Regions from separate parts of the Pseudoalteromonas sp. SG44-8 genome, predicted to be linked through region 3. Evidence: predicted binding sites of a transcription regulator. Region 3 holds the regulator's gene; each other region holds the start of a gene.
The links. Region 3 encodes sigma-54, which starts transcription at its own class of promoters, with help from an activator protein. Its sites were predicted from a motif close to GTTGGCACGNNNNTNGNNT; they were not measured.

Region 1: the regulator sigma-54 is predicted to act here: its motif matches at 2,498-2,516, upstream of dps (DNA starvation/stationary phase protection protein Dps).
Region 2: the regulator sigma-54 is predicted to act here: its motif matches at 7,119-7,137, upstream of H5163_RS18500 (TorF family putative porin).

Annotation. Positions count from the first base shown of each region.
Region 1 is NZ_JACJEQ010000035.1:3,289-13,333, reverse strand. It holds gene H5163_RS18665 (methyl-accepting chemotaxis protein) at 113-1,780, shown strand; gene dps (DNA starvation/stationary phase protection protein Dps) at 1,903-2,427, opposite strand; gene corA (magnesium/cobalt transporter CorA) at 2,765-3,721, shown strand; gene H5163_RS18650 (HPP family protein) at 3,806-4,225, opposite strand; gene H5163_RS18645 (oleate hydratase) at 4,463-6,451, opposite strand; gene H5163_RS18640 (LysE family translocator) at 6,672-7,265, opposite strand; gene H5163_RS18635 (Lrp/AsnC family transcriptional regulator) at 7,366-7,815, shown strand; gene gss (bifunctional glutathionylspermidine amidase/synthase) at 7,967-9,850, opposite strand.
Region 2 is NZ_JACJEQ010000034.1:6,647-16,691, forward strand. It holds gene rplR (50S ribosomal protein L18) at 1-15, opposite strand, end outside; gene rplF (50S ribosomal protein L6) at 25-558, opposite strand; gene rpsH (30S ribosomal protein S8) at 572-964, opposite strand; gene rpsN (30S ribosomal protein S14) at 986-1,291, opposite strand; gene rplE (50S ribosomal protein L5) at 1,302-1,841, opposite strand; gene rplX (50S ribosomal protein L24) at 1,858-2,172, opposite strand; gene rplN (50S ribosomal protein L14) at 2,183-2,551, opposite strand; gene H5163_RS18480 (AsmA family protein) at 2,829-4,769, opposite strand; gene H5163_RS18485 (hypothetical protein) at 5,008-5,427, shown strand; gene H5163_RS18490 (helix-turn-helix transcriptional regulator) at 5,436-5,636, shown strand; gene H5163_RS18495 (hypothetical protein) at 5,785-6,948, shown strand; gene H5163_RS18500 (TorF family putative porin) at 7,238-7,915, shown strand; gene H5163_RS18505 (aldo/keto reductase family oxidoreductase) at 8,049-8,942, opposite strand; gene H5163_RS18510 (Bor/Iss family lipoprotein) at 9,171-9,500, opposite strand; gene H5163_RS18515 (Bor family protein) at 9,497-9,811, opposite strand; gene H5163_RS18520 (hypothetical protein) at 10,004-10,045, shown strand, end outside.
Region 3 is NZ_JACJEQ010000036.1:22,645-32,689, forward strand. It holds gene H5163_RS18875 (HPr family phosphocarrier protein) at 1-253, opposite strand, end outside; gene rapZ (RNase adapter RapZ) at 282-1,124, opposite strand; gene ptsN (PTS IIA-like nitrogen regulatory protein PtsN) at 1,312-1,764, opposite strand; gene hpf (ribosome hibernation promoting factor) at 1,769-2,056, opposite strand; gene H5163_RS18895 (RNA polymerase factor sigma-54) at 2,085-3,581, opposite strand; gene lptB (LPS export ABC transporter ATP-binding protein) at 3,648-4,373, opposite strand; gene lptA (lipopolysaccharide transport periplasmic protein LptA) at 4,370-4,903, opposite strand; gene lptC (LPS export ABC transporter periplasmic protein LptC) at 4,893-5,447, opposite strand; gene kdsC (3-deoxy-manno-octulosonate-8-phosphatase KdsC) at 5,444-5,995, opposite strand; gene H5163_RS18920 (KpsF/GutQ family sugar-phosphate isomerase) at 5,995-6,966, opposite strand; gene H5163_RS18925 (calcium/sodium antiporter) at 6,992-7,963, opposite strand; gene mlaF (phospholipid ABC transporter ATP-binding protein MlaF) at 8,219-9,034, shown strand; gene mlaE (lipid asymmetry maintenance ABC transporter permease subunit MlaE) at 9,034-9,813, shown strand; gene mlaD (outer membrane lipid asymmetry maintenance protein MlaD) at 9,828-10,045, shown strand, end outside.

The sequences.
Region 1 (10,045 bases), on a different contig from region 3:
AGCTTCTGATTTCAAATAAACACTTAATTGTAATTGGCAGTATAATTACAGTTTTTATAAGCTCTCGATGTATCAATACCATGGAGCTTTACATTGTTACACGTGAGGAAAAATGAGTAATCTAAGTCTGAAAAACAAGCTGTTGCTATTAGCTATTTTGCCGCTCACGCTGCTTTTAATTAGTTTAATGGCCAGCTCATATTATTTAGAGTATCAAAATCAGCAGCAAAATTTTGTATCGTTTAAAACAAAATTAATTGCTGACAAAGAAAGTTTATTAGCAACTGAGGTTGAGATAGGCCGTCAAATAATTAATTACGAACTAGCCAAGGGGACTAAAGAAGATGCAAAAAATGCATTGCGAGATCTCACTTTTGGCAAAGATGGTTACTTTTTTATCTATGATACAAAAGGCGTTAGTATTTTCCATGCTCTATTGGGTGATGCAATTGAAGGGCAAAATAAAATAGCCATGACCGATCCCAATGGTAAAAAAATAATTGTTGGATTACTTGAGCAAGCAAGACAAGGTGGCGGTGCTTTTTATTATGATTTTCAAAAGCCTAATACAACGGGGTTAGTTGAAAAAATGGGTTATGCAGCGATGGTTCCTGGTACAGATTGGATGCTAGGAACGGGCGCTTATATGGATGATATTGAAGCTGAGCTAACAAAGTACCAAGCAACAATACAAGCTCATATGAATGAAAAAGTAACGACCCTGTTATTAATTGCATTATTTTGGGTGATGTTGACGGTGTTTTTTGCCTTAATTGCGGCAAACAATATGGTAAAGCCTATCCAAAATATGGTGCAAAACTTAGATGATATAGCAAAAGGCGAAGGTGATCTGACTAAGCGCTTAGAAGTGCATAGTAACGATGAAATTGGTCAATTGGGTAATTCATTTAATGTGTTTGTTAGTAAACTACATAGCATTATCACCAATGTGGCAGATGTAACTCGTGATGTAAAAGATTCATCAAATGATATCAATACACAAACACAGTTAATTGAAAATCAGTTAGTAAACCATAATCATGAAACTGAGCTGGTAGCAACGGCGATCACCGAAATGTCAGCAACATCTCAGGAAGTCGCGCAAAATACCACACAAGTGGCGGTATCAACCCAGTCAGCCACGCAAGATGTTGCCAATGCTCAAAAATGTGTAGATGTTTCTTTAGAAGAAGTTTCAAATTTAATGAGTGAGATTAATCAAGCTGCTGAACAGGTTAATTCATTAAGTGAACAATCTAAAAAAATTAACAGTGTATTAAGTGTTATCGGTGGCATTGCTGAGCAAACTAACTTATTGGCCCTTAATGCGGCTATTGAAGCTGCAAGGGCTGGCGAGCAAGGCCGTGGTTTTGCGGTTGTAGCTGATGAAGTGAGAAGTTTAGCCAGTCGTACACAAGAGAGCACGTTAGAGATTAATGAAATGCTTAATGAGTTACATACGCTAGTCACAGCAGCGGTAAAGGCAATGTTGGCAAGCCAGCAAAGCTGCAATCGCTCAGTTGAGTCATCTCGCGCAATTTCTGAAAGTTTAGGGGCGGTAACCAGCTCGGTTACCACAATTAACGATATGAGCACGCAAATAGCTACAGCTGCCACAGAGCAAAGTAGTGTAACTGAGGAAATTAACCGTAACGTTTTTGCGATTCAAGAAATCGTTAATGAGCTAACACGTTCAATTAAAACAACCTCATCAGTTAGTCATCACTTAGCTGGTCGAGGGGAGAGTTTAGGCAATTTAGTAGGTCAGTTTAAGATCTAATATAAACAAAAAGTGGCGATATTATTGTTGATCAGTAATAAATAAAGATCAGGCTTTAAATAGCCCGATCTTTGACTTTAAATATAAATTAGTCAGTTTAAACTGAACACAAAACCGCTAGATTAGCTGCTGAGTTTGCCCGTTGACGACTCTAAGTGTGCACGCACAAACCATTGAAACTGTTCTAAATCGGCAAGTTGGCTAATTAGCATATCCTCAGATACCGGATCGAGCTCTGATAGCTTGCCAATCGCACTTCGGTGATCGCCATTAATCCCATTATATACTTTATCAAGCGCAACTAAGTGATCTTTTACCAAGCCCTTACCAATTGAGTAATCTTGCCATGAACGACGATCAACTATCGATTTTGGAGTACCAACTGGAACTCCGCCCAACGTAGCGATTCGCTCGGCGATGGTGTCGGTCATTGCTCTGATCACTTCAACCTGAGGGTCGAGCATTTCATGCACGCCAATAAAATTTGGGCCAACTACATTCCAATGAATATGTTTTAGAGTCAATTGTAAATCGATCAGTGCGACCATGCGGTTATCAAGTGTAGCAATGGTATTTTTTGCAGATTCTTCATTCATACCTGGGGCAGTAAATTCAGCGATTTTGTTTGTTTCGTTATTGTTACTCATTATTCCTCCTGATTTATAAGGAATGTTCACAGCGTCTAATAAAGTCTATGAACATGCGTTAGTTTATATAAAGCAATGGTTGTGCCGATAAAAATTATTTTTTAAGTTGCTGATATTTAATGTTTTGTATTTTTTTCAAAGGAGGGGGATGAAAGCTTTCTTTGATATGCCATGAAAAATATGCACTTTTTTGTAAAATCTGCAAAACAAAAGGTGCTGTTACGTGTTAGCGAATTGCTTACTATTAATAATAACTGAGATGCAGGAGTGTATTGTCATTGTTGATTAATCATCACTTACATATACTCAACTCATCTTGTTATTAAAGGAGAAGTGCATGTTGAGATTTTTTTCTATCGAGCAGGGGGTGATCAAAGAGTTAGAGCCTTCATCCGATACCTCTCTTGAAGTATCAATCAGAAATGCACACTGGATTGACACAATCAACCCAACGGAAGATGAGCGAAATACGCTCGCAAAAACGCTCAATATAACTTTTCCTGAGTCAGGGGATGTGCAAGAGATTGAAGCTTCATCGCGATGTTTTATCGACAATGAAGGCTTGCATGTGCATGCATTGTTTATGTCGCCCAATGAAGGACGTTTTAATACGGTAACAGTTGCCTGTTTACTACAGGATAACTGTTTGCTGACCATTCGCGATGACGAGCTGGCTGACTTTCGATTGTTACGCTTAAGAGCACGTAAAGGTCAAGTAATGTGTGATACGCCAAAACAGTTATTGGTTACATTATTCGATCAAAAAGTCGAAAACCATGCTGATATGCTCGAGGATATGCATCATCAGTTAGAGAAGCTCAGTGCATATGTACTAGAAGAAGATGACTCTGATCTAGAAGAAGCGGTTAGTCGTATCGCGCGTTTAGAGGATGCGAATGGGAAAGTGCGTTTGTGTTTAATGGATACGCGGCGCAATATTTCGTTTTTAATACGTCGTTTAGGTGTACAAAATGAGGATCGCGAATCACTACGAGAAATTGTACTTGATATAGATACGCTAATGTCTCACTGTACCTTTTTGTTTGATAAGGTGAACTTTTTGATGGATTCAACACAAGGTTTTATTAACATTGAACAAAATCAAATTATCAAAACCTTCTCTATTGCTTCGGTGGTTTTTTTACCACCTACCGTAGTAGCCAGTGTATATGGGATGAACTTTAATATAATGCCTGAGCTGCAATGGGAATGGGGTTACCCATTTGCAATTGGCATTATGTTGCTATCGGGCTTTGCCCCTTATTTATTTTTTAAACACAAAGGCTGGCTGTAGTGTGTGCCAATGACTACTTGGCATACACTATTATACGAGTTTATATTCATTTTATACGGATAGCGGTCTTATTATCACCTTGCATTAAGATAATAAAGCGGCCGCTAGGCGCACAAAGTCGGACGAGGTAAGTATACCCACGAGTTTATTTTTTTCAGTGATCACAGGCATGCAACCATGGCGGTTATCAACAAAAAACCGAGCAACATCTTGCAGTGGTTGGGTTGCTAGTACAGTGGCAAAATCGGTTGCCATAATAGTGTGTATTTTCGTTTGTTTTTCCTTTCGTTCAAGTGCGCTAGGACTGTAATTAGCCATAATATTCATCACTTGGGCAATCATGATTTTTTGTGTCAACATACCCACTAGTTCGCCATTGTTATCAATTACCGGAATATGGCGGATATTTTTTTCCTTCATTAGATTATGTGCGTCGTGTAGGGTGTTTTCTGCACTTACGGCAAATGGATCTGATGTCATTAAATCTGCAACTGTTTGGCTCATTTTGGCTCCCGTGAAATCACTAACTAGAACTTTGGTTAAAAGGTTTACTAAAATAGCTACTGGAGATAGATGGATTATCCAGAGCTCATATTATTAATCATTCTAGCCTTATTTTTTCTTATTGCACTTTATCAAGATTAAGGCTTTGGTTTTTTGTATAGGAATAGTTTTTAGCTTGGTCATCAGCTGGTTTAGATTTATAGCCACTGGAGATATATTTACTCTCCGAAGCTCAGATTATTTATCTTTATGCGAAAAATTATCCCTTAGTGTACCAACCCAGTTTGAAAATTTATGTATCGCCGAGTTGCCTTTGCCCAGTAGCTCATGCATTTCTGCTTCAAAATGGGTTTGTTCTTTACTACTTGGCTCTGGTAATGGCGGTAAAATATGAGCAAAGTAGGTTTTATCAAGCAGGCGGTGTAATAACCGCTCGCCAATAAAGGGCTTGCCGCTGTTGAGCGCTCTAGCTCCTTTAATTAGGTTACGAATATCATATTGGGTTGGGCTAATGTCGGGCACTTGTTTAGGGATATTAAGTAACTTATATACCCCAATACGTGCTGTACGAATAGAGGCTTCCATCGTGAATATAATATCGTTGTGGGTTTCAACAAATTGACCAATCAAACCTAAGTTTGTACAACCTTCAGGAACTGAGGTGGGTCTGTCACCAGCTGCACGAGTCATAAATTGAGCTGTGATATAAGGCATTAGCGCTGTACGTATCTTGGTATTGGCAATGATTTCATCAAGCTGCTGTTCAATGCCCAAATGGTAGCAAAGCTCCGTAATTATTTCTTCACCGCTACATTGTGGCATTGTTTTAACGATACGATTACCTTGTTTGTCCATTAATAAACCATAGACCCAAAGTACTAACGTATCATCGGGTTGATCTGGAAAATGAGGTTGGCGGTTACACGTTACACTCAATAGCCAGTTAGAGTCTGTAAAAGTAATAATGCCGCCAGTTACCGTGCGACCAGAGTAAGGATCGTTTACTGATAATGTCTTTAGCTTATCTATAAGTGGGGATGGCTTGCAAGTCAGTGTGGCTGACTCCCACATAGACTTATCAATATCGCCATAAAATTTTTCGGGTTTACCAAAAACAGCTGATTTCTTCGCGAGGTTTTTCCATAAATTCCACCCGCTATTTTCGCCGGGATCATGTTTTTCACAGTTCAGTTCGGGTACATTTTGCATGTCGCCATAAGCTGTATGCTCTGTCATTGAACCCGTTAGTGCATAAACTAAATCGTCTGAAGCAACGTTAATATGCTGTGCTTCACCTTTTACAGTGGCATGGATCCCCGTTACGGTTTTTTTATTACCAGTAAATGTTATATCCAGATCGTTTACACGGCTTGCAAATTGAAAATTTACGCCTTTGTCTCGTAATAAATTAGCAAGCGGTTTAATAAAGGTATCGTATTGATTATATTTAGGAAAAAGTAAAACAGACATGTCGGCAAAGCCATCAATAGAATCAAGAAAGCGATGCAAATACAGTTTAGTTTCTAACAAGCTATGACAATTTTTAAAGGCAAACATAGTACGAAATAAAAACCAAAAATTGCTTTGTAAAAAACCTTTGCTGAAATAGTCTTCAATGCTGAGATCGTCAAGCTCTTCTTTGCGCTTGAGCATTAAACGGATCAGCTCCCATTGCTGGGCTTTATTCAGGCCAAAGTCACTTGCATCGAGTATCTCACCGCATTTATTTATTAAACGGGCTTGTGAGTAATTAGCGTCGTTATCATTAATTAAACGGTACTCATCAAGCACAGAATAGCCTTCGGGCAGTTCAACAGCGGGAACGTCTTGAAACAGATCCCACAAGGTGTCGTAATTCCAGTTCATTTCACGGCCACCACGAATAATATAGCCGTCTTCAGGGTTACCCGCGCCATCCATTGAACCGCCTTCAATATCCATTTCTTCCAAAATGGTAATATTTTCAGCGCTCATATGGCCATCACGAATAAGATAAAATGCCGCTGCTAGGCCACCAATACCTCCACCAATGATCCAAGCATTACGTTTTTCTATACCGGGTGTAGGCAGCGTTTTATGACGTGCATAAGGAGCAATAAAATCATGAGGGGGCAAGGTATTAAGTGGTTTATTGCTCCAAAAATCAGCCGTTGCGTCAGCTTCATGTTGGAAATTACTTGCTGCGGTTGCAGAAATATTAAACTTCGCTATTGCTTTATTCGTCATTAGCCATCCCTTTTCATGAATATAGATAAGTGTCAGTACTGTTTGCAAGTCTCTCCATAATTGCACGAGGCAAGCATAGTCATGTTGCAGTAGATCAAAGTTTTAGTTCGCGAGGGGTTTATAAGTTAGCTGCTGGAAATTGATTTGTTATCCGAAATTGAGGTTAACAATGGCAACTTAACCAAGTTGCCATTGTTAAGGCGTTTATTTGTTTTATTACTCACAGCATACTAAAAAGTACCGAGGCGACTAACAATACAGCCATAAAAATATTGAATGCTTGTAGGCGCTTGCGATCTTTTAGCCATACTTGTAGCCTTTGTCCGACTAACGTCCATGAGCAGACACAGGGTAAATTAACTATACCGAAAATAAGGCCTACAAGTACCACTGCGCCAATTCCTTTGGATGGGGCATAAACACTTACTGCACTTAATGCCATAGTCCAGGCTTTCGGGTTAACCCATTGAAATAAAGATGCTTGTACAAAAGAAAAAGGTCTAGTATCGCTATTTTTAGAACCGATAGGAGTTTTATTACTGGCAATTTTATAAGCAAGATAAAGCAAATAAGCCATGCAAAGCACTTTTAATAGCTGGTAACTCCATGGAAAAAAGTCAAACAATTGCATGACACCTAAACCAACCAATACGAGCATGATCACAAAGCCAATTGTTACGCCGAGTAAATGTGGCAATGAACGTTTAAAACCAAAGTTAGCGCCTGAGTTCATTAACATCAGGTTGTTAGGACCTGGGGTGATGGAAGATACAAGTGCAAATAATGCTAATGCTGATACCAATTCAATATTCATTTATAGTTGCTCAGTTGATAATGATTGTGCAATTATATTTTGTATGGCTCGCAATTTTTGCGCTTATTAATCTATTATAAATTTACTTTAGCAACTTAATATGAAAAAAGATCGAATTAACGACAGGATATTGCAAGAATTAAAGCGCAGTGGTCGAATTGCCAACGCTGAACTTGCTGATTTGGTTGGTTTATCCCCATCAGCATGCTTGCGCCGTGTACAAGAGTTAGAAAAAGCAGGTGTGATCAAAGGCTACCGAGCAGTTATTAATAATCAAGCGTTTGGACTTGGTTTTGTCGCGTATGTGGGGGTGGGTTTAAATGAGCACTCTACGAAATCACAACGAGCTTTTGAACAAGCACTTGAGTTTATTGATGAAGTTAAAGAGTGCCATAATGTCACAGGAGCATTTGAATATTTACTTAGAGTAGAAACCGCTGATATTAAGTCTTATAAAGCATTCCATGCTGATGTTTTAGGATCAATCCCACAGGTACGAACGATCACTTCGCATGTAGTGATGGACTCACCAAAAGATGAGCGGGCGTAAATGCTAGCGCCAACGGTGCGATGCCACTTTTAATTTTATGCTGAGTCCTTGCTTGGTGGTTTATGTCACTTTATTTACCCAACAAGTAGCAGTAAACAGGCTACTTGTTGGGTTTGATATGCGCTCAAAATTGAGGTTAAAGCACGTTTAATTAAAAGTAACTATCATCGCTGATACGCAGTGCCATACAATCGCTGTGGCCGTTTATAATCATGCTTTTATCAACGCGTACGCCAGCACCAGCGTATTTACCTGCTGCGGTAAAACTACATATTTGCACAAAGTAATCAGCTACTTTAGGAAGGGCAAATAACTGCTGGTATATTTGCTCTTGAGAGGCAAAATGACCCGTTGTTTTTTCTATTACGTGTTGTTGTTCATCAACGAGTTGAATATTTGCACCGCATCGACCAACAATCGGTTTAACGACATAGCCTGTTTGCAATAGTTCATCATTTAAATCAAATGCAGTATTGAGTAAAAACGGATGATTTGGAAATAAACTCCACAGTACTGGCAAAATTGCTTTATTACTGGGTATTAATGTCCACAGCGGCTCAAAAACCATCACATTTTTACGAAGTAATACATCGACCAAACGTGGGGTTTTACCAGATTGCCAGTGCGGCTCAAAATCATCGCTTTGGGATTGATCAGCCTCACACTCTAGTCTTATTTGATCAAGAGCGGTTTCCCATGACCATGTTTTCCAAACGTAACTGAGTTTTTCGCCATCAGCGTCAACAATATTACCCGCTGCGTCCCAGTGTAAATCAGTCAAACCAATGATTACTTTGCACTCAAAACCAGCGGCTTCAATAGCTTCTTTCATAAACAATGCATGGTAATGTTCTTCTGGCTCATCATCTTGCAATATATGGACAAGGCCGTTTACTTCACTTTTTCGCCATGCCCTTACTAAATCTTTAAATAAATCATGGCCGGCATCAATACCCGTTTTAACACCAAAGTGTTTGGCCCATTTACCTTGTACTTTGCCACTTTCCATATAGCACGATGCTGAATCGCAGTTGTATTCATAGACTTTCAAGCCTGCGGGAGTTAATGCAAAATCAAATCGACTGGTGATCAGTTGATTTAAGCGATTATCCCATGATTGGCGAATCTTATTGAGCACCGCATCGGGTAAATTAAACTTTTTTAATAGCTCAGGATGCTGCAGTACATAGTCTGTTGCATGCATAAACAAGCCATGTAATTCATTGGTAGCATGTTCAATAGTTTGTTGAGCGGTTTTTGAAATTGTAAAATAATGATGTTGATCAGCATTAACTGAAGTCAATTTATGCCCTTGCATCATTTCTACGTAGGCTGCTTCATCGTCATTGGCAATGTTAAGCCATGACTTAGTGGCTTGCCCATAATCAGTTGCATATTGGGCTTTTATGGCAAACAGATCAGTGTTTATTTCAGGCGTAGGTTCACTAAATTCGCTGTACTCAGTTTGTGTCATCCAGCCTAAAATAGTGGCGTCACTGTAAGAGCACTCAATCCAGTAGTCACCTTCTTTTGTGACTTTCGCTTTGAGTTCGCGACACCACTGTTGATCTTGCGGCCATAGCTGATGGGCCACGTTTTGTTCAGCAAGACGAATTTTATCCTGATGTACTTCAACCACCACCGCAACATGGCCAGTTTCTTCAAATTCACCGCCTTCTTCCCAAATGAGTAAACTTCCTACCACTGGGTGGTGTTTTGCACCATTACGAAATGCTTGTAAAGGCAACCTGGTTTGATTGTTTATGTCACGCACTGAGCGTAGCTCAAAAATATCGTAAGCCATTGCAACATCATCAAAAATATAGCCATGATTGAGATACATCCAGCGTCGCGCAAATTCAACACATTGCCATTTATAGCCCATGTAAATACCATCGAGGTAACTACGATAGGCGCTACGGTTAGGATAAATTGTTTCGTCAGCTGTATCGTAATCAGACGAATAAACAGCAACATTACCAGGCGCATAACCTAATAATTCACCAAACTGACTGACAGGAACGCGGGATTTAATAGACAAAGTAATTCAAAATTAAGGAGTGATAATTTGCAGACTATAGGAGTGAATAAGGCCGATAGCAAGATAATAAATATAATCTTTCAGGCATTTTATATGTTGCTGCTAGATGCATAGACCAACCGTTATTGCGTATTACAAAGAGCTCATTAATCACTTAATTATCATTTAGTTGATTTACGTCTTTATTGT
Region 2 (10,045 bases), on a different contig from region 3:
TGTTTTTTTATCCATCGTCTTACCTTACTTCTTCTTAGCCTCTTTACGGCGTACATTCTCATCTGAATAACGAACACCTTTACCTTTATAAGGCTCAGGTTTACGGTATGCACGAATGTTAGCAGCTGTTTGACCAACTAACTGCTTATCTACGCCCTTAACTAGAACTTCTGTTTGGCTTGGAGTTTCAATCGTAATTCCTTCAGGAACTGCGAAATTAACTGGGTGTGAGAAACCAAGAGTTAAATCTAATGTTTTACCCTTAGCTGCAGCACGGTAACCAACGCCTACTAACTGAAGTTTCTTCTCGTAACCTTCATGCGTACCAACAATCATATTGTTGATTAGAGCGCGAGCAGTACCTGCTTGTGCCCATGCATTGGCTACGCCTTCACGAGGTAAAGTTGTAATAACGTTGTCGTTAAGTTGTACTTCAACTGCAGAGTTGATAGTACGCGTTAATTCGCCGTTTTTGCCTTTAACTGTGATGTCCTGGCCTTTTAATGTAACTTCTACACCGGCAGGAACATTAATTGGTGCCTTTGCTATGCGAGACATAGTTCCCCTCCGATTAAGCTACAAAACCAATGATTTCACCACCAACACCAGCACTACGTGCGGCGCGGTCTGTCATTAGGCCTTTAGAAGTTGATACGATAGCGATACCTAGACCACCCATTACCTTTGGTAATTCGTCACGTCTCTTATAGATACGTAAACCAGGGCGGCTAACACGCTGGATATTTTCAATAACAGCTTTGCCTTCGAAGTATTTCAACTCGATAGAAAGCTCAGGTTTAACATCACCGCTGATTGTGAAATCAACGATATAACCTTCATCTTTTAATACTTTAGCTAATGCTACTTTCAGCTTTGAATTAGGCATCGTTACAGATACTTTTTTCGCTGACTGACCGTTACGAATTCGTGTAAACAAATCCGCGATAGGATCTTGCAAGCTCATAGTCTTACTCCCGTGATTCTATTACCAGCTAGCCTTTTTAAGGCCAGGAATTTCACCGCGCATAGCTGCTTCGCGAACTTTAATACGGCTCATGCCGAATTTGCGAAGGTAACCATGTGGGCGGCCCGTAATGTTACAACGATTACGTTGACGTGCAGGGCTAGAATCACGTGGTAAAGCTTGTAGCTTAAGTACCGCGTCCCAACGATCATCGTCAGATGTTTTCACATCACTGATGATAGCTTTTAGTGCTGCGCGCTTTTCAGCGAACTGAGCAACTAATTTCGTGCGCTTTGCTTCGCGCGCTTTCATAGAATTCTTTGCCATAACCCTACCCTTATTTCTTGAATGGGAAGTTAAACGCTTCTAACAACGCACGGCCTTCCTCATCTGTTTTCGCAGATGTAGTGATTGTGATATCCATACCGCGTACGCGGTCTACTTTATCATAATCAATTTCTGGGAAGATGATTTGTTCACGTACGCCCATGCTGTAGTTACCACGTCCATCAAAAGACTTAGCACTTACACCACGGAAGTCACGGATACGTGGGATAGCGATTGAAACCAAACGCTCAAAAAAGTCCCACATACGCTCGCCGCGTAGGGTTACTTTACAACCAATTGGGTAGCCTTCACGTACTTTAAAGCCAGCAACAGATTTGCGTGCTTTAGTAATGAGTGGCTTCTGACCAGCGATTGCTTCTAGATCCGCAACAGCGTTGTCTAGAATTTTCTTGTCAGCTAGGGCTTCGCCCACGCCCATATTCAATGTGATCTTTTCGATCTGAGGGACTTGCATGACAGAGCTGAAACCAAACTTCTCTTGAAGTTCAGCAACTACTTTGTCTTTATATACTTCATGCAGTTTCGCCATCATTCTACTCCAACTATTAGATAGTTTTACCAGTAGATTTAAAGATACGTAATTTCTTACCATCTTCAATCTTGAAACCTACACGATCTGCTTTACTCGTTTCCGAGTTGAAGATCGCAACGTTTGATACGTCAATAGACGCTTCTTTCTCAACAATACCACCTGGCTGGTTCAATTGTGGAACCGGCTTTTGGTGCTTCTTGATTAAGTTAATGCCTTCGACAAATACTCGACCAGACTCGGTAACAACTGAAAGCACTTTGCCGCGCTTACCTTTGTCTTTACCTGCTAGAACGATTACTTCGTCATCACGACGGATTTTTGCTGCCATGATTGACTCCTTACAGTACTTCTGGGGCTAGTGAAACGATTTTCATGAACTTATCATTACGAAGTTCGCGAGTCACAGGGCCGAAAATACGTGTACCAATTGGCTGCAAGTTATCATTTAAGATAACAGCCGCATTGCTGTCAAAACGGATCAAAGAACCATCTGGACGACGAACGCCTTTCTTAGTACGCACAACTACCGCGTTTTTAACATCACCTTTCTTCACTTTACCGCGAGGAATCGCTTCTTTAACGGAAACTTTAATGATGTCACCAATCGCTGCATAACGACGGTGCGAACCGCCTAAGACTTTAATACACTGCACTTTGCGAGCGCCGCTGTTATCAGCAACTTCCAGCTGAGTTTGCATTTGGATCATGTTAATGACCTCCGGTGTAGTTATTACAACTGTCTTAAATTTGTTTAAAATCAAGACATTTAGGTTAAAAACCACTCAAAAAACAATCTAGTTGTCTCCCAAGGGCGGGCAATTGTATCAGCATTGCGGGGGTAGTGGTAGGTTATTTTTTAATTAATTTAGAATAACGAGGATGGTTGTTTTGTCGATGAAACATATTTTGCTATTTTAGCATTGATTATAAAACAATCAGGGCAATTTTATGCCCTGATTGTTTTATCACCGAATAAAATCGGCATTATTTGCCAAACAAACCTTTTAACTTATCTTTAATTTTATCTTTCGCTTTTTCTTTTACTTCATCTTCTGCCGCTTTGCTTACATCTAAGCTGATGCCAACATCATGAAATGGTCCTTTGATTCGCACTGGAATTTTAAAGCCGGTACTGTCATCTTGGGTACCCTGTCCTTCGAGTGAATCGACTATACCTGTCACTAAGCGGTAGTTAACTGTCGTTGCAGGTAGATTAACATCCCCTTCACCACTAATACGTACTAATGGACTTAACAAACTCAGATCTGTGTTTTTACCTACGCCATTGGTAAAGTTAAAGCTACCCGTTAGCGCAGAGAAGTCGGTTTGCTGGGAATTATCAAAGCCAGTATCTAGTCCTTGTGATATTGCACCAAAGTTACCCTTAATTAGCTCTTTGCCTTTGCGAACCATTTCAGCAATGTTGGCGCCTTTTACTGCACCATCGGCAAATTCAAATGCTAGTTTACCCTGTAGGGCACTCATAAAGTCTTTTTGGCTCTGACCTGATGTTGCTAAGTCCCAATTGAGTGAGCCTTTGCCCATTAGCTTATCGAAGCCAGCGGCATCTGTTAGCAATGGTTGTGCATCTATTTTATCTAACGAGAAGTTGGTGCTGATTTTGTAAGGAGCTTGTTTCGCATTAACCGTTACTGTGCCTTTACCATTACCTTCGTAGGCGGCAAACTTATCTAGGCTGATTTTTGCTACGCCTTTGTTAAGGTTTACAGTGAATTGATTAGCACCAAGTTTGATTTCATTTGCTTTTAAGCCACTTGAACGGATCACCACATTCGCATCTAAGGCATTTAAGCCACTTAAATCCATTTTTGTGTCATCCCATACAATTGGTTTGGTTGGCTCGTCACTTTTAGGTTCTGGTTTATCTGCTGGCGCTACCACCTCAGGTAAGTAAGGATTTAAGTCCAGCATACCTAAATCGATGTCAGCATTAACGGCTAAACGCTTACCTAAATTAAGCTCGCTTTTTCCTTTGATCTCTAATGCATCAAGAGTGGCGACTAATTCAGCTAGGTTGAACTTATCACCTTGCATACGCATTTTGCCGCTAACACTAAATGCATTAAAGGCGCTTTCTTTAGCGTTCAGCTCGACTCCCTGCCATTTAGCAATGTCTTTTACTGAATCACCACTGAGCGCTAATTGACCTTGAATATCTTTACCTTGACCGGCTATTAAGCCTTTAAACTCAACATCAACTAACTTTGAAGTGACATCAGTTGTCACATTAAATGTATCACCTTCTATTGCTTTAGCTGGGTTATCAACTGTTACATCAAGCTCAAAGCGCTCTTGCATATAAGTGATCCCACCTTTGACTTCGAGTGATTTATGCAGTGAAGGCAGTAAGATAGCTAATTCTAAATCGCTAATTTGCTGTTTAGCTCCCGTTTGACCATCTAAATAAGTAAACGACCCACCATATATAGCTACTTCACCTAATTGAATATCGAAATTTTCAGGTAGTTTGACTGCCTCACCTGCTTGAGTTTGCTGCTCAGGTTTCGTAGCTACTGCATCAAATAACTGCCAGTTAGCTTTACCATTTTTATCTGTTTCAAGCAGAATATTTGGTTCATTAATCACAAACTTTTCTAGTTTAAGTTCACCACCAAATAGCGAAAACCAAGGAATATGAACTGCAAGTTGCTGCATGCTTGCCATATCTGCACGTGAGCCAGTTTTCATATTGGCAAAATGCACATCTTCAAGTTCAAGCTTCAAAGAAGGAAAAACGGATAATATTTTATCGCCTTTAATAGTTAAAGTACGCCCTGTGGTTTGCTCAACCTGCTCAGAGACTTTATTAAAAATGGCATCGGTTGGAATTAAAAACGGTGCAGCAATAATTAAAGCAACAAGCAATAATAATATGACACCAATAACTTTAAATAAGGTCTTCATGATGGTCCTTTCAAATGTGCAAATAATGTTCTTATCATAGCGGGAGTTAGTATTAAAATCATTGTGCAACGAATAAAAATGCTATTCCCTGCATTCTACATTGAATATATGAATTGTGACTGAAATATTTTGATACCTTTAGGTTACAAAAAACAACTTGACCAAATGATACCCCAAGGTTACATTGATACCTGTAGGTTACAAAAATATAAATTAACACTTTCACAGGATGGACTTTATGAAACAACAAGATATTAAAACCGAAGAAAAATTTATGAACCAAAACGCATGGTTTTCGATCTTCATGGGTATAACCTTACTAATTATTAGCGTTTACCCCATGCTTAATCACACATCAGCACCGCTGCTGTTTTTAGGAAGTGCTGCTTTTCTTGGTTCATTTTTTATGTTTGTGATCAGAGGTGGCTTTACATGGAAATTAAGTTACCGCCTGACTTATAAAGATGAGTATTTAAATACTATAGACACGATAGCCTATAAACATGTTGTACTCGCTCTGCTGTTTAGCATGGGGGCGATATATTTAGCTTCAGATAACCTTGCTGTTGATGTAACACACAGTACCATGGCCACCTTTTACTTAGCTGTTATGAGTTTGGTATATGGCTTTTCAATTTTTTGGCAAAGCCGTGATTAGGAGGTAATGTGCAAAACCATATAGCTGAATTTCGCAAAGCCGCTGGGCTTTCACAGCAAGAGCTAGCCGATGCTATCGCCGTTTCACGCAAAACAATCAGCACGGTCGAAACATCACGCTTTACACCTTCAGTGATCATTGCATTGAAGATAGCTCGGCAGTTTGAAACTACTGTGGAGCAGTTATTTTCACTTGAAGAAGCAGATTAACCCCTTTAAATGCAATCTTGTGCAGATTTAACTTATCAAGATTGCATCCCCTGTATTCTCCGGTATGATGCACAGCCCTGTTGTTTTAAGACGTTTTGCGCTAAAATTAAACAACTGAAAAATGTATTTAACCGGAGTACCATCAGGCATGAAAAAATTGCTCATTTCACCTTCACAAATGGCATTAGGCGAACAAGAAGGCCATATTTATCAAAATATTCTAAAGCAGGCTTCTGAAATCAGCTTAAACCTGATGGCGGTGAAAATAGAAAATCATCCTGAAGACTTCTTAGGTTGGTGCTATGAACTACTTAATGCTAGCCGTGACCGTATTAATCATGACTTACTCGAAACCAATCAATTACCAATTTTAAAAAAGCTTAATGACTTATTAGTTTCAGCAATTAGCTTCTTACAATTGAAAACATTACGCGTAGCGCCTTGGCCTGTAGTTAGTGTATTTATAGAGCAACATAAAGATGTGTTAGCCCTTGATGAACAGTTACGCCTTGCCAACTATATAGCTGGTATTCGCGAGCAATCACTGAAAGAGATGATCCCTGAAGATTTATTAGCATTTAGTGGCAAACATACTTCTGCACTGGATCCAAGTAGTTATAATTTTGATGTTGAATGGTTTAGCTCTACTAAAAGCGCCAAAGCTTTTCATCAAATGCTTGCCGACCTGCCTGCATTATTTGATGAAGCATTAGCACATATACCTTTAGAAGGTGAAGTAACTGAAGCTGATTACCAAGAATTTGTGGTCAAATATTTAAAAGCCTTTACTGATAGCAATGAAAAGCCAACGCTTGCACCGGCAACTCGTCTATTAGCAATGCGCCGCCCAGATGTTTTTACACCAATTAATAACACCCGTTTAGATGCACTTTGTTCAGCATTGGCTATTACTAAATTAAATAATCGTGACTTTGCGCGTTATTGGCAGGATATTGTCCAAGCAGTTCATGGTATGTCTTGGTTTAAAATGGCAAGTGGTGACAGCGAGCTGGATCAACAACTTGTTGCAATCAAAGCGTTAATTCCGTGCTTTTTCTATCACGCAGACAAAAACACGCCTGAAAACTCTAACTACATCAAGTTATTGAGTAAACCAAAGCGTACAACAACCACTGGCACTAGAAAAGTGCGTCGTGGTAAAGAGTCTGCTGAAATACTTGTTGATCGCGCACTTGCTGCTGACGATATGCCTGAGCATATTCGCGCAAAGCGTGATTCAATTATCAGCGAAGTACAAAAAGGCCGTGGCGTGAACGAAACAATCAGCCTAATGCGTACTATTTTTGGTTAAACCACAGTAAAAAATACAAAAACCCGCTGCAACTGAGTTGTGCATGCGGGTTTTTTTTCGCACCAATAAAGTGCGCAGGCTTCGTAAAAAACAATCTCCTCCTTTCACTATAAATATTTATACCTTTGTTTATAAAGTAATTTAAATATAAATTATTGCTTTTCATTTAACTTGGCACAAGCAGTGCAATTATCCTGGTAGACAACTAAAAATAGGATCCGCAATTATAGACTGCAATCTAATTAATAATTGCGAGCCAAAAAATCAGCATAACAACAGGATACCAAACATGTTAAAACTAAAATCAGCAATTGCGATCAGCACACTTGTACTCATGGGTGCAACATCTACAGCAGCATATGCAGAAGTAACAGCCAATGCCGCAGCAACTTCAAACTACTTATGGCGTGGTCAAGAACAAACCGGTGGTGATGCTGCAATTTCAGGTGGTATTGATTATGCCAACGAATCAGGTTTTTATGCTGGTACTTGGGCTTCAAATGCAAGCTGGGCCGATGAAATGACCTACGAGCTTGATCTCTATGCTGGTTTTGGTGGCGATATTAATGAAAATATGAGCTACGACGTTGGCTACATCTATTACGCTTACCCTGATGCAGCTTCTGGCGCAGACGCTGATTTTTCTGAAATTTACGGTAGCATCAGTATGGGTGGCTTTAGCTTTGGCGCATCAGTTCTTGCAACTTCAGCCGCAAGCGGTGATGGCACAGACTTTGGTGATTCGTTATACCTGACTGCAGATTACGGTTTCGCTGTTGGCAGTAATGGCACTGAAATGGCTTTACACTTAGGTCACTACTCTGGTGATTTTATTGGTGATGACGATATCATCGACTACGGCGTATCTATCTCTAAAGATGGCTTCACTTTTGGTCTATCTGATACCGATATGGATGACAGTGATATTAAGGCTTACGTTGCTTTTTCAATGGACTTTAGCCTATAAAAAAGAATGTGTTACTTGCTGCAACACTAAGGGCCGTAAGGCCCTTTCTCGATCTTGGTAAGCGGCTAAGTTCAGATTTTATGTCAAGACTTACCCTCAACTCAGACTGCTTATAGCTTAAAACTTACAACTCCTATGGCACACTGTGCCCTGTTGAACCCTGCCAAATACGATACCATTGTTCACGACTGAGTTTTAACTGCTTAGCGGCAACAGCCGATTTAACACGCTCAATATTGCCAGTACCCAGTACCACTGATGGGAAACTTGGGTGCATTAATAACCACGCGTAAACCACTTGATCAATAGAACTTGCACCAATTTCGCTACCGACTTGCTCAAGTACTTGACGCAGGCGAATCGCTTTTTCATCATTTTCTGCAAAAATGCGACCGCCAGCCAAAGGTGACCAACACATAGGTTTAATATCAAGTAACTGACATTGGTCTAAACTACCATCATCAAGTGCTTGCATTTCATACGGTGAAAATTCAATTTGATTGGTCACCAATTCAAAATCAAGACGCGACTGCAATAAACTTAGTTGTGATGGCGTAAAGTTTGATACACCAAATTCGAGTACATCACCATTTTGCTTAAGAGTAGTGAATGCCTCAGCTACTTCGTCTGCATTCATCAAATAATCAGGGCGATGAATAAGTAATGCATCTAATCTATCGGTATTAAAATGCTTTAACGATTGCTGTGCTGAGCTAATAATATGTGCGGCACTCGAATCGTAATGATTAGCTTGGCCTGCTAATCCTAAGCTTGCAAAAGCAGGTTTAATACCACACTTGGTAATAATTCTAATCTCATCTCGAATACTTGGCTTTAAAGCCAAGGTTTTACCAAACTCTGCTTCACAGCCATATCCACCGTAAATGTCAGCGTGATCGGTGTGCCTTACGCCAGCTTCAATTGCTTGCTCGAGAAAAGCTAAACACTGTTGTGGAGTAATTTGCCAATCTAATAATCGCCAAAACCCTAGTACTAGTTCGTCAATTTTACGCTCTGCGTTGTTCATTATTATCTCTCAACTATTTGGTGCACGATGCTAAAAAATGCCAGCCTCTATACGAATGGACTATATTCTACTAACTTAATATACTTTTAATAGAGAGAAGAAGATAATATATCCAGCATAGAAAAAGCACCCATTAAAAGTGAGTGCGATGCTAACTATATGATTGAGTTAAATAAGGTTAAGGTACTTAACTAGTACAACTTTAACATGATCTTTGATTATTAAAAATTACTGCACTTTATACGGTACCTGTGCACAACTCACCTCAACTGTTTTTGGGTACCAAATAGGCCCAACTTCGTTAACAACCAGTTCTGCTAAGCCATTAGTAAATGATTTATAAGTGTGCACACTTTGCCATTGCGGATCAGGGCAAATCTCAGATAAATCAACCGCATTCGAGCCCTCATAAAGAGCGGCGGCAAAGTTGTGATGCCATTGCTCACTTTTATGGTTTTCAGATAAGTCATCATATTCACCGTTATCAAAATGAATATTAGTACACCCCGCTAACACGACAATAAATACAATAGTGAACAACCCTGTTAACTTTTTCATATTCCAACTCCTTCGCTACCTTGCTCCTGACACCAGACTTTAATTGTGTGTGGTGCATAAATACCTAACGTGACTAACCCTAGCGCACCATCGGTAAATGTTTGTTGTGATTGCATTTGCACCACAGTTTGATCGCCACATACCTTTTTTACATCAACACGCTGCTCACCAACCAGTCCCCACATAAAAAATGGACGGCTATCTTGATAAGTTGGTTTTGAGCTAAGTTTAGCCATTTTTTGTGGTTGGATTGTTACAGCTGAACACCCTCCAAGCACAATAAATAACAAACTTATTAAAAAAATTCGCATAACTTAATCCTGATTAATTTAGTGGTGCAGAGTGTAAAATGAATGCCTACTAAAAAAAGTAAGAAACTGTATTGAAAATGTAGAAACAAACTGTATTCATTAGCTTGGCAAGCTTTTGTAGGAACTTTATCTTATTTAGAGCACCTAAAATGCAGTAACATTCTTTTTAGTCAAATTACTTTAAGGTCATTGATGCAGATAAAATCATTTTCTTTTATTGCTATTGTAGCAATT
Region 3 (10,045 bases):
GTTGTGCGATCAACTCACCAATTGCTGCAAGAGCAGGTTCAGCGTCCGGGCCCTCACATACAACTTTAACTTCTTTGCCTTGGCTACTTTCTAATAGCATTAAGCCCAGTACGCTGTCGCCTGCGGCTTGTTTGTCATCTTGATGAAGTGTGATGCTGGCATCAAACTGCACAGCTAATTGCGCTAATACGCTGGCTGCGCGAGCATGTAAACCGAGTTTGTTTTTTATTAAAAATGTATCTTCTAAGCGCATCAACATTCCTTACTGTAAACGTGAGTTGTTATTCTTGTTCACGATGGCGAATTTTCACATTACTGTGGCTCATCGAGAAGCTTTCACCTATAGTTTGCGCTAGATAAACTGAGCGATGTTGACCACCGGTGCAACCAATAGCAATTGTTAAGTAACTGCGGTTATTACGTTCTAAGTGCGGTAACCAAGTTTGTACAAAGGTTTGGATCTGCCAAGTGAATTTTTGCACGATACTGTGACTGGCTAAATAATCTTTTACTGGTTGATCCAGGCCTGTGAGCGGTTTTAACTCAGGCTCCCAGTGTGGATTAGGTAAAAAACGTGCATCAAATACATAATCGGCTTCTTTTGGAATACCATGCTTAAAACCAAATGATTCAAAGGTGATGATTAGTTTTTTATCTTTTTTCCCTAAAATCTTTTCACGGATTGACTCAGCAAGCTGGTGGACACTGAGATCTGTGGTATCAAGCATGAAATCAGCACGAGTAGTTAATACATCAAGCAACACTTTTTCTTGCTTGATGGCTAAATCCAGTGGCAAAGAATCCAAAGATAATGGGTGTAAGCGGCGGGTTTCAGAAAAGCGTTTGATCAGGGTTTGATCATCACTGTCTAAATAAAATAGCGTCGGATTTGCAAAACCAGGCAAGTATTCAAGAATGTCGTTAAATTCTTCCTGCTCTTTCGGTAAATTACGAACATCGATACTGACGGCAATTTTGTCGTAATTATCAGAGACACTGCGTACTAATGACGGTAATAAGTTAACTGGAATATTATCTACACAATAATAGCCAAGATCTTCTACTACACGTAAAGCAACAGATTTACCTGAGCCAGAACGCCCACTGATGATGATTAACTCCATGTAAATTCTCCTTCATTTAATACCAATTTTATTAAAAACATGCTCATTCTTGCTTGTTAAATAACCCACTAACTTTGTTTAAAATTATTTATATAGAACAACTATATAAATAATTTCCACCTTGTTCTAGAGCTATTTTCCTGTTGCAATAATTACTCTCTAATTCAATACAATACAATTGGTATGACTACGATTGAGCTGCAATTACATGATACAAATCTTGGTCTGTTTTTGCGCTACGTAGTTGTTTACAAAAATCTTTGTTATTGAGTTTATCAGCAATTGTGGCTAACGTCTTCAAATGAAGTTGGCTGTCACCATCTGGTACGATGAGGGCTACAAATATATCAACTGGGCGATTATCAATCGCATCAAAATCAACCGGTGATTCACTCACTAAAATTATTGCTAGCGGGTTTTCAACACCACTCATACGGCCATGAGGGATAGCAATACCACGACCAATACCCGTACTACCTAGTTTTTCTCTCGACAGTAGTGCGTTGAGGATTTCTTGTTGTGATAGCTGAGGGAGCTGTTCATGAGCCAATTGGCTTATAAATTCAATGATCCGTTTTTTGCTATTAAAAAGGACCGCAGCTTTACTGCAGTCCTGACAAATAAGTGAGCTTAATTTCATAGTGTTAGTGTCGAGCGTGCTTCTCTTTGTGTTTAATTACTTGACGATCAAGTTTATCGATTAGTCCGTCAATAGCTGCATACATGTCTTGGTGCTCAGTCGAGGCAAATAATTCAGCGCCACTGACATGTAATGTGGCCTCTGCTTTTTGGCTTAGTTTTTCTACATCAAGAATAACATGGACATTATTGATATGATCAAAATGCCTTTCAAGCTTGGCAAACTTATTGTTTACATAGTCTCTTAATGAATCAGTAATTTCTACGTGACGACCAGTTAAATTTAGTTGCATAAGCATTTTCCTCTTGTGATTTTACGCCTTAAATCAAACTTTTACGTTGATTTGACGGTGGAATAGCCAGCGACTCGCGGTATTTTGCAATAGTCCGTCTAGCTACTTTGATACCTTGCTCTGCCAATATATCTGCAATCTTACTATCACTCAATGGTTTCGCTGAGTTTTCTGCACTGATCAATTTTCTGATCAATGCTCGAATAGCTGTCGAAGAGCATTCGCCGCCGTTCTCAGTGCTTACATGACTTGAGAAAAAATACTTTAACTCAAAAATACCACGGGGGGTATGCATGTACTTTTGTGTCGTTACGCGAGAGATTGTTGATTCGTGCATCTCAACCATTTCAGCAACGTCGTTTAGTACCATAGGTCGCATTGCTTCAGGGCCATGCTCAAAGAATCCCTGCTGTTGTTTTACAATGCAGTTAGTTACTTTGAGTAACGTCTCGTTACGACTTTCTAGGCTTTTAATAAACCATTTAGCTTCTTGCAAATGCGAACGTATAAATTGGCTGTCAGTGCTTGATTTTACTGAGCGTGACATTGCCGCATATTGGCTGTTCACTCTAATTTTTGGCATGCTGTCTGGATTAAGTTCAACCACCCAGCGACCTTTAATTTTTTTCACCGAAACATCAGGTATAACATACTCTGATTCTTCGCGTACTATAGTATCCGCAGGCTTTGGATTAAGGCTGTGGATCAATGTCATTACTTCTTTCAGCTCATCTTCTTTAAGCTTAGTCTTTTTCATCAAAGTGCGATAGTCACGACTAGCTAATAAATCGATATGATCAGTTAAAATCATTTTAGTCTCGCTAATCCAAGGAGTTGCAGGATCAAATTGATTTAATTGAATACATAAACATTCTTGTAGGCTGCGCGCAGCAATACCAACAGGGTCAAATAACTGAATGCGTTTTAACACTGCTTGCACTTCGTCTAGTTCGATTTCTTCTTCGTTATTACCTTGATTTAAGCTCTCTGCGATGTCTTCGCAGCTCAAGGTTAAAATACCTGAATCGTCAACAGCTTCAACAATCGCAATGGCAATAGCTTCATCGGTTGGACTAAAAGGTGTGAGCTGTAATTGCCACATCAGATATTCGTGCAGGGTTTCAGTTGAAGCACCTTGATAAATTGACTCATCTTCAGGCATTGGGCCGGATGACGTATTTGGCGCAGCACTCATGTATTCGTCCCAGGTGACGTCCATAGCCATTTCGTCACTTAAAGTCTCTTTACTTAATGCTTCGCTACTTTCTTGTTCATATTCGCTGGGCTTGTCGTCTGCTGATGCACTAACAGTTAAGTCATCGTTGTCTTGTTTTTGTTCGTTTTTACCAGCCGTGTCGTCTGAATATTCATGCTCTTCTAGCTCTAACAATGGATTGCTGTCGAGTGCTTCTTGAATTTCTTGCTGGAGATCCAATGTACTGAGTTGCAATAAGCGAATTGCTTGTTGCAGCTGTGGTGTCATTGTAAGTTGCTGGCCCATGCGCAGCTGGAGTGATTGCCTCATGTATCTCTAACAATCCTTTTATTGTTATCATCGTTAAGTCTAGCAGATACTTAGCCGAGCGTGGCTTTATAGCCTAAATTGCTCGCCCAGGTAAACATCGCGGACTGTTTGGTCGGCAAGTACATGCTCAGGGGTACCTGATGCAATTAACTCCCCATGAGAAACTATGTAGGCTTTTTCACAAACATCAAGGGTTTCTCGTACATTGTGGTCGGTAATAAGTACGCCAATACCACGGTTTTTAAGGTGTTCAATAATCTTCTTTATATCTAACACTGAAATAGGATCAACGCCAGCAAAAGGCTCATCAAGTAAGATAAATTTTGGATTTGCGGCTAAAGCGCGTGCAATTTCAACTCGACGACGTTCACCACCAGATAATGCCATACCTTGGCTGTCGCGAATATGTTGAATGCTAAACTCATCAAGTAAGCTGTCTAGTGCTTCTTCTCTGGCTTGTTTATTCAGCTCTTTACGAGTTTCTAAAATAGCCATCAGGTTTTGATAAACAGTTAACTTACGAAAGATGGATGATTCTTGTGGTAAGTAGCCAATCCCTAACCGTGCGCGACTGTGCATTGGCAGTAAAGTGATGTCATTATCATCAATACTTATTTTACCTTTGTCGCTAGGTACTAAACCCACAATCATATAAAAAGTGGTGGTTTTACCTGCGCCATTAGGACCCAGTAAGCCAACAATGCTGCCTGCGCTAACTTCTAAACCCACGCTTTTTACAACTTGGCGACCTTTATAGCTTTTTGCTAAAAATTCAGCTTTTAATATACTCATGGCTGCCCTTTAGGTTTGTCTTTTTTACTGTCAACAGGTACCAAAATAGTGTGTACGCGATCGTTTGAGCTTGCGCCTTTTTCAGCACTGATCAGCTGTTGGTCCATATCATAGGTAATGCTTTTGGCATTAATTTTTTGACCTGCTTGAGTGACTTGTGCATTACCAATTAAAGTTAAATAGCGCTTGGCGACATCGTAACGGACTTCATCAGCACTGGCGCTCATTATTGTGCCATCAGTTTGTTTTTCTTCAAAGTAAGCAGGGTTACCAGTTGCAACAAGCAATTGTTTGTTATTGCCTAAATCTTCGCGCTTATGGACTTCAAGTCGATCCGCTTTGATACGGCGGTTACCATGAATGATTTCAACATTTTTTTCAAAAATACCGATATTATCTTTCAGTTGGGCAAGCTGCTTTTCAGCACTGATAGAGACTTGATCCGCAGGTGGTGCCGTATTTTCAGCAAAGCTTGCAAAGGCAATGAATAAGCTTGGTATCACAAGCAAGTGAGCAAATTTATTGGTCATAATATATGGTTCGCGTATGGTTAATTAGTTCTACCACTTCGGCTTTTAAGTCGGCATGGAGGCCGCGCCCAGTGATCTTTAAATTTGGTCCGATTAATTCAACTGGTTGTTCTGAACTCATGGTTTGTAGTTCAATATCAACCTGAATATTATCTGCGTTTATATGTTCAATCATGGCATTATTGGTCAGGTTTTTAGCAACCACATTACCTTCTAAAATTAATTGATGATTTTCATATAGGGTGGCTTCATCGGCATTAATTTGCCACGTTTGCTGTTGATTATAGAGTGTAAAAATAGGTTGTTCAAAGTAAGTAAACCCTAACTGTTGGTAAAGTTCCATTTTTGCAGCTGTTACTTTGTGGCTAATTTTACCTTGTTCATCAAACGCGGTTTGTTTTAATGCCACCGCAGTATAATCAGGTTTTGCTATTATATCTTCTTGGTTTTGTTTTATGGCAGTGCTTTGATAAAAATACGGATACCACAGCCATACCATACAGCCGACAAATAATACGCATAATATTAAACGCGCACTATTCATGAGCTTGTGCCTTCGCTGGTTAATGATTTACCATTTTCGAGCATTAATAAATCAGTGAGTTCACGCACCGCTCCAAAACCACCAGGGAGCATGGTTGTATAATGTGAAACTCGCTTGATCAAAGGGTGAGCATCATTTACTGCCACCGCAAAACCAACTAATTCCATTACCGGCAAGTCAGGTCCGTCATCGCCTATGTAAGCGATTTGTTCATCGCTTAACTGCAATTTATCTTTGACCTGTTGATAAGCTTGCAACTTGTTTTCTTGACCTTGGTAAATATGCGGTACTGTCAGGCTAGTCATCCGTTGCTGAACTATCTGTGAATGACGACCGGTGATCACGGCAACTTCAAAACCGCTATTGATCAGTGCTTTGATACCAAAACCATCTTTAGTATTAAACGCTTTGAGTTCTTCACCTTGATTGCCAAGATAAATGCGGCCATCTGAAAACACCCCATCGATATCACAGATCAGGAGTTTGATTTTTTGTGCTCGCTCGCTCGCATCATCTGAAAGTGGCTGATATAAGTCAGCAAACTGCATTATAAAACTCCTGCTTTGAGCAAATCTTGCATATTAAGAGCACCAATAGGGTGGTGTTTATCATCAACTACAATTAAGCCATTGATACGCTTATTCTCCATAATATTGAGTGCCTCGGCGGCAAGCATATCCGCGGTTGCTGTAGTGCAAGAGCGGGTCATGACAGTGCTGATCAAAGTGCTATGAATATCTATTCGTTGCTCTAAAATTCGGCGTAAATCACCGTCAGTAAAAAGCCCTGCAAGTTGCCCTGTGTCGTCAACAATGGCCGTCATACCTAAGCCCTTGGCCGACATTTCGATTAATGCATCTTTGATACATTGCTTGTCATTGATCATAGGCGTTGCTGGGCCACTGTGCATAATATCTTTTAAACACAATAGTAAACGTTTGCCTAAGCTTCCCCCAGGATGCGATAGCGCAAAGTCATCGGCAGTAAAGCCTCGGGTTTCTAACAGAGCAACGGCTATTGCATCACCCATCGCAAGCGTTGCCGTCGTGCTCGCAGTCGGGGCGAGTCCTAATGGGCAGGCCTCTTGACTTACTTTGATGCATACATGAGCATCAGCCCAATTTGCCATTGATGATTCAGGGTTACCTGTCATGGCGATCATTTTTGCGCCAATACGTTTAATAACCGGAATAATATTCAGTACTTCGCTGGTTTCGCCTGAGTTAGAAATAAGCATAACCACGTCATCACGAGTGATCATCCCTAAATCACCATGACTTGCTTCACCCGGATGGACAAAAAACGCAGGCGTGCCAGTGCTTGCCAGTGTTGCAGCAATTTTATTACCAATATGCCCAGATTTCCCCATACCGACTACTATGATCCTTCCGTGACATTGATACATCAATTGGCAAGCTTGATTAAAGTTTTCGTCTAGATATTGGGTTATATCAAGCAGTGCTTGGCGCTCTATTTCTAGCACCCGCTTACCTTGTTCAATAAAATTTAACTGCGTCATTGTGTTATCCATTTTGTGGGTAGCATTAAGCAACTTGGCTAAAAATATAACTCTGATATGCTAAAAATGCGACCAATAACAGGCCACCTTCAACTCTATTAATGCGTCTTGTACCTTTAAAGCTCAAGGACATAGCTATAAGGGCTATGGTGGCACCAATCATAATTAAGGCATCACGGTTTGCAGCTGAAGGGTCAATAATTGAAGGGTTGATAATCCCAGCCAGTGGCAACACAGCTAAAATGTTAAAGATATTTGAGCCAACAATATTACCCAGTGCTAAATCATCTTCGTTTTTTAATACCCCAGCAATACAGGCTGCCAGCTCAGGCAGACTGGTGCCAATAGCAATAATGGTTAACCCTATTACTAAATCACTTAGGCCAAAATATTTGGCTATATCAACTGCTGAGCCAACTAAAAAATGTGAGCTCACAGGCAGTAATATCATACCAATAATTAACCAAAATAAAGCCGATTTGGTGGGCACGTTATCTGGTACGTCTTCACAGGCTTCACTTACAAATGGGTCATCAGCTTGGTTTTTAGCGCGAATAGAAATAATAACTAAGCCCGCAATAAAGACCACAAAGCCTATGATTAATGCAACGCCCTCAGCAAATGAAAAGTAGTTATCCGAAAATATATACCAGGCGGCGATTGACACTAGCAGCACAAGCGGCATTTCGCGTTTTAATGTCATTGATGATACTGATAGTGGGCGCAATAGCGCGGTAATACCTAAAACAAGTAAAATATTAGTGATATTTGAGCCAACGGCATTACCCACGGCAGTGTCAGTTTTACCTGCAAGCGCAGCTGATGCTGAGACCATCATTTCAGGGGCTGACGAGCCCATAGCAACAACTGTTAAACCAACAATAAGAGTAGGAACACCGAAATTTTTTGCCAGTGCCGCAGCACCATATACAAAGCGATCTGCACTCCAAACGAGAGCTGCAAATCCGAGAATTAAAATGACAAAAGAAGTCACCATTACGTTACGCCAATTATTCAAAATGAGATGGCTGCAAATAGTAACAAAAGCCAACCTGAAAGTATAAATAAAAGAATCTGCGAAGCTTGTTAGATTATGGACTGATTTGGACTGAGAAAAATTATTTAAGCGACGGTTAAGCCAACGGCTGTAAGCTTTGCAGCGCTATTACATAGAATATTACAAAATTTTACGATTTGTTTTTTCCATCTTGGTGTAAAAACGCTTAAAATAGGTGAACTAGTGAAAATAGTAATGGAGAGCGACTTGTCGCAACCAATAGTAGAAATCAAGGATGTAAGCTTTTCTAGGGGCAATCGCTGTATATATAAAAATATGAGCTTTAGTGTCCCTAAAGGAAAAATTACGGCAATTATGGGGCCAAGCGGAATTGGTAAAACCACCATGTTGCGTTTAATTGGTGGCCAATTAAAACCAGATAGCGGCACTATTTTATTCGAAGGTAATAACATTCCTACCATGTCGCGCAAAGAGCTTTATGCGGCGCGAACCAAAATGAGTATGTTGTTTCAAAGCGGCGCATTATTTACCGATATGTCAGTGTTTGACAATATCGCTTTTCCGCTGCGTGAGCACACTCGTCTAAGTGAAGATTTAATTCGCCTTGTGGTGCTAATGAAATTACAAGCTGTTGGCTTGCGTGGCGCACAAGATCTAATGCCTTCTGAGCTGTCAGGTGGTATGGCACGTCGTGCTGCATTAGCGCGTTCAATCGCGCTTGATCCTGAATTAATTATGTATGATGAGCCATTTGCAGGCCAAGACCCTATCTCCATGGGTGTGTTGGTTAAGTTGATTAAGTCGCTTAATCAAGTGCTTGGGTTATCATCATTAATCGTAACTCACGATGTAACAGAAGTAATGAGTATTGCCGATCACGTTATCATTATTGCCGATCAAGGCGTTATTGGTAGCGGTACACCGGATGAAATGCGTAATCATGAATCGGCCCTAGTTCAGCAGTTCTTAAAAGGATTATCTGATGGCCCAGTGCCGTTTCATTTTCCTGCTCAACCTTATCAAGAAGAATTACTGGGAGGGCGCCGCTGATGTTTGATTTTTTGCAAATGCTAGGTCATAAAACGTTAGGACGGTTTGCTGCACTTGGTCGCTCTACTCAGATGTTGATAGGTGCGTTGTGGAGTTTGCCTAATTTTAGAAAAGGCACGCCGCTTTTAATACGGCAATTATATATGGTCGGCTCGCAGTCACTATTGATTATCATGGTGTCGGGCTTATTCATTGGTATGGTGTTGGCGTTGCAAGGCTACACCGTACTAGTTGGTTATGGTGCAGAGGATAGCTTAGGCCCATTAGTAGCATTGAGTTTACTTAGAGAGTTAGGCCCTGTTGTTACTGCATTATTGTTTGCCGGGCGAGCTGGTAGTGCATTAACCGCAGAAATAGGTTTAATGAAAGCGACTGAGCAGTTATCAAGTCTTGAAATGATGGCTATTGACCCTCTTAAACGTATTATCGCGCCACGCTTTTGGGCGGGCTTTATCAGTATGCCATTACTGGCGTTGATATTTTCAGCAGTTGCAATTATTGGTGCTCATTTAGTGGGGGTTGATTGGTTGGGTGTTGATACGGGGAGTTTTTGGTCAATCATGCAGTCACAAGTGTCATTCCAGCAAGATATTTTAAATGGCATGATCAAGAGTTTTGTATTTGCCATCGTGGTTACATGGATTGCGCTTTATAAAGGCTACGATTGTATACCGACCTCTGAAGGGATCAGTAAAGCAACAACAGAGACAGTTGTACACTCATCTTTGGCTGTTTTAGGGTTTGATTTTATTTTGACAGCGGTAATGTTTACTAGCTAATAAAGGTATAGATAATGAATTCACGGAAATTAGAAATTTTAGTTGGTTTTTTTGTTGCGCTAGGCATAGCAGCTTTTGCTATGTTGGCGTTAAAAGTTGCCAATGCAGGGATCAGCGGCAACGGCGAAACCTACTTATTGAAAGCCAAGTTTGAAAACATTGGTTCATTAAAAACACGTGCGCCGATTAAAGTAGGTGGTGTAGTGGTTGGTCGAGTTGAGGGAATTTCAAT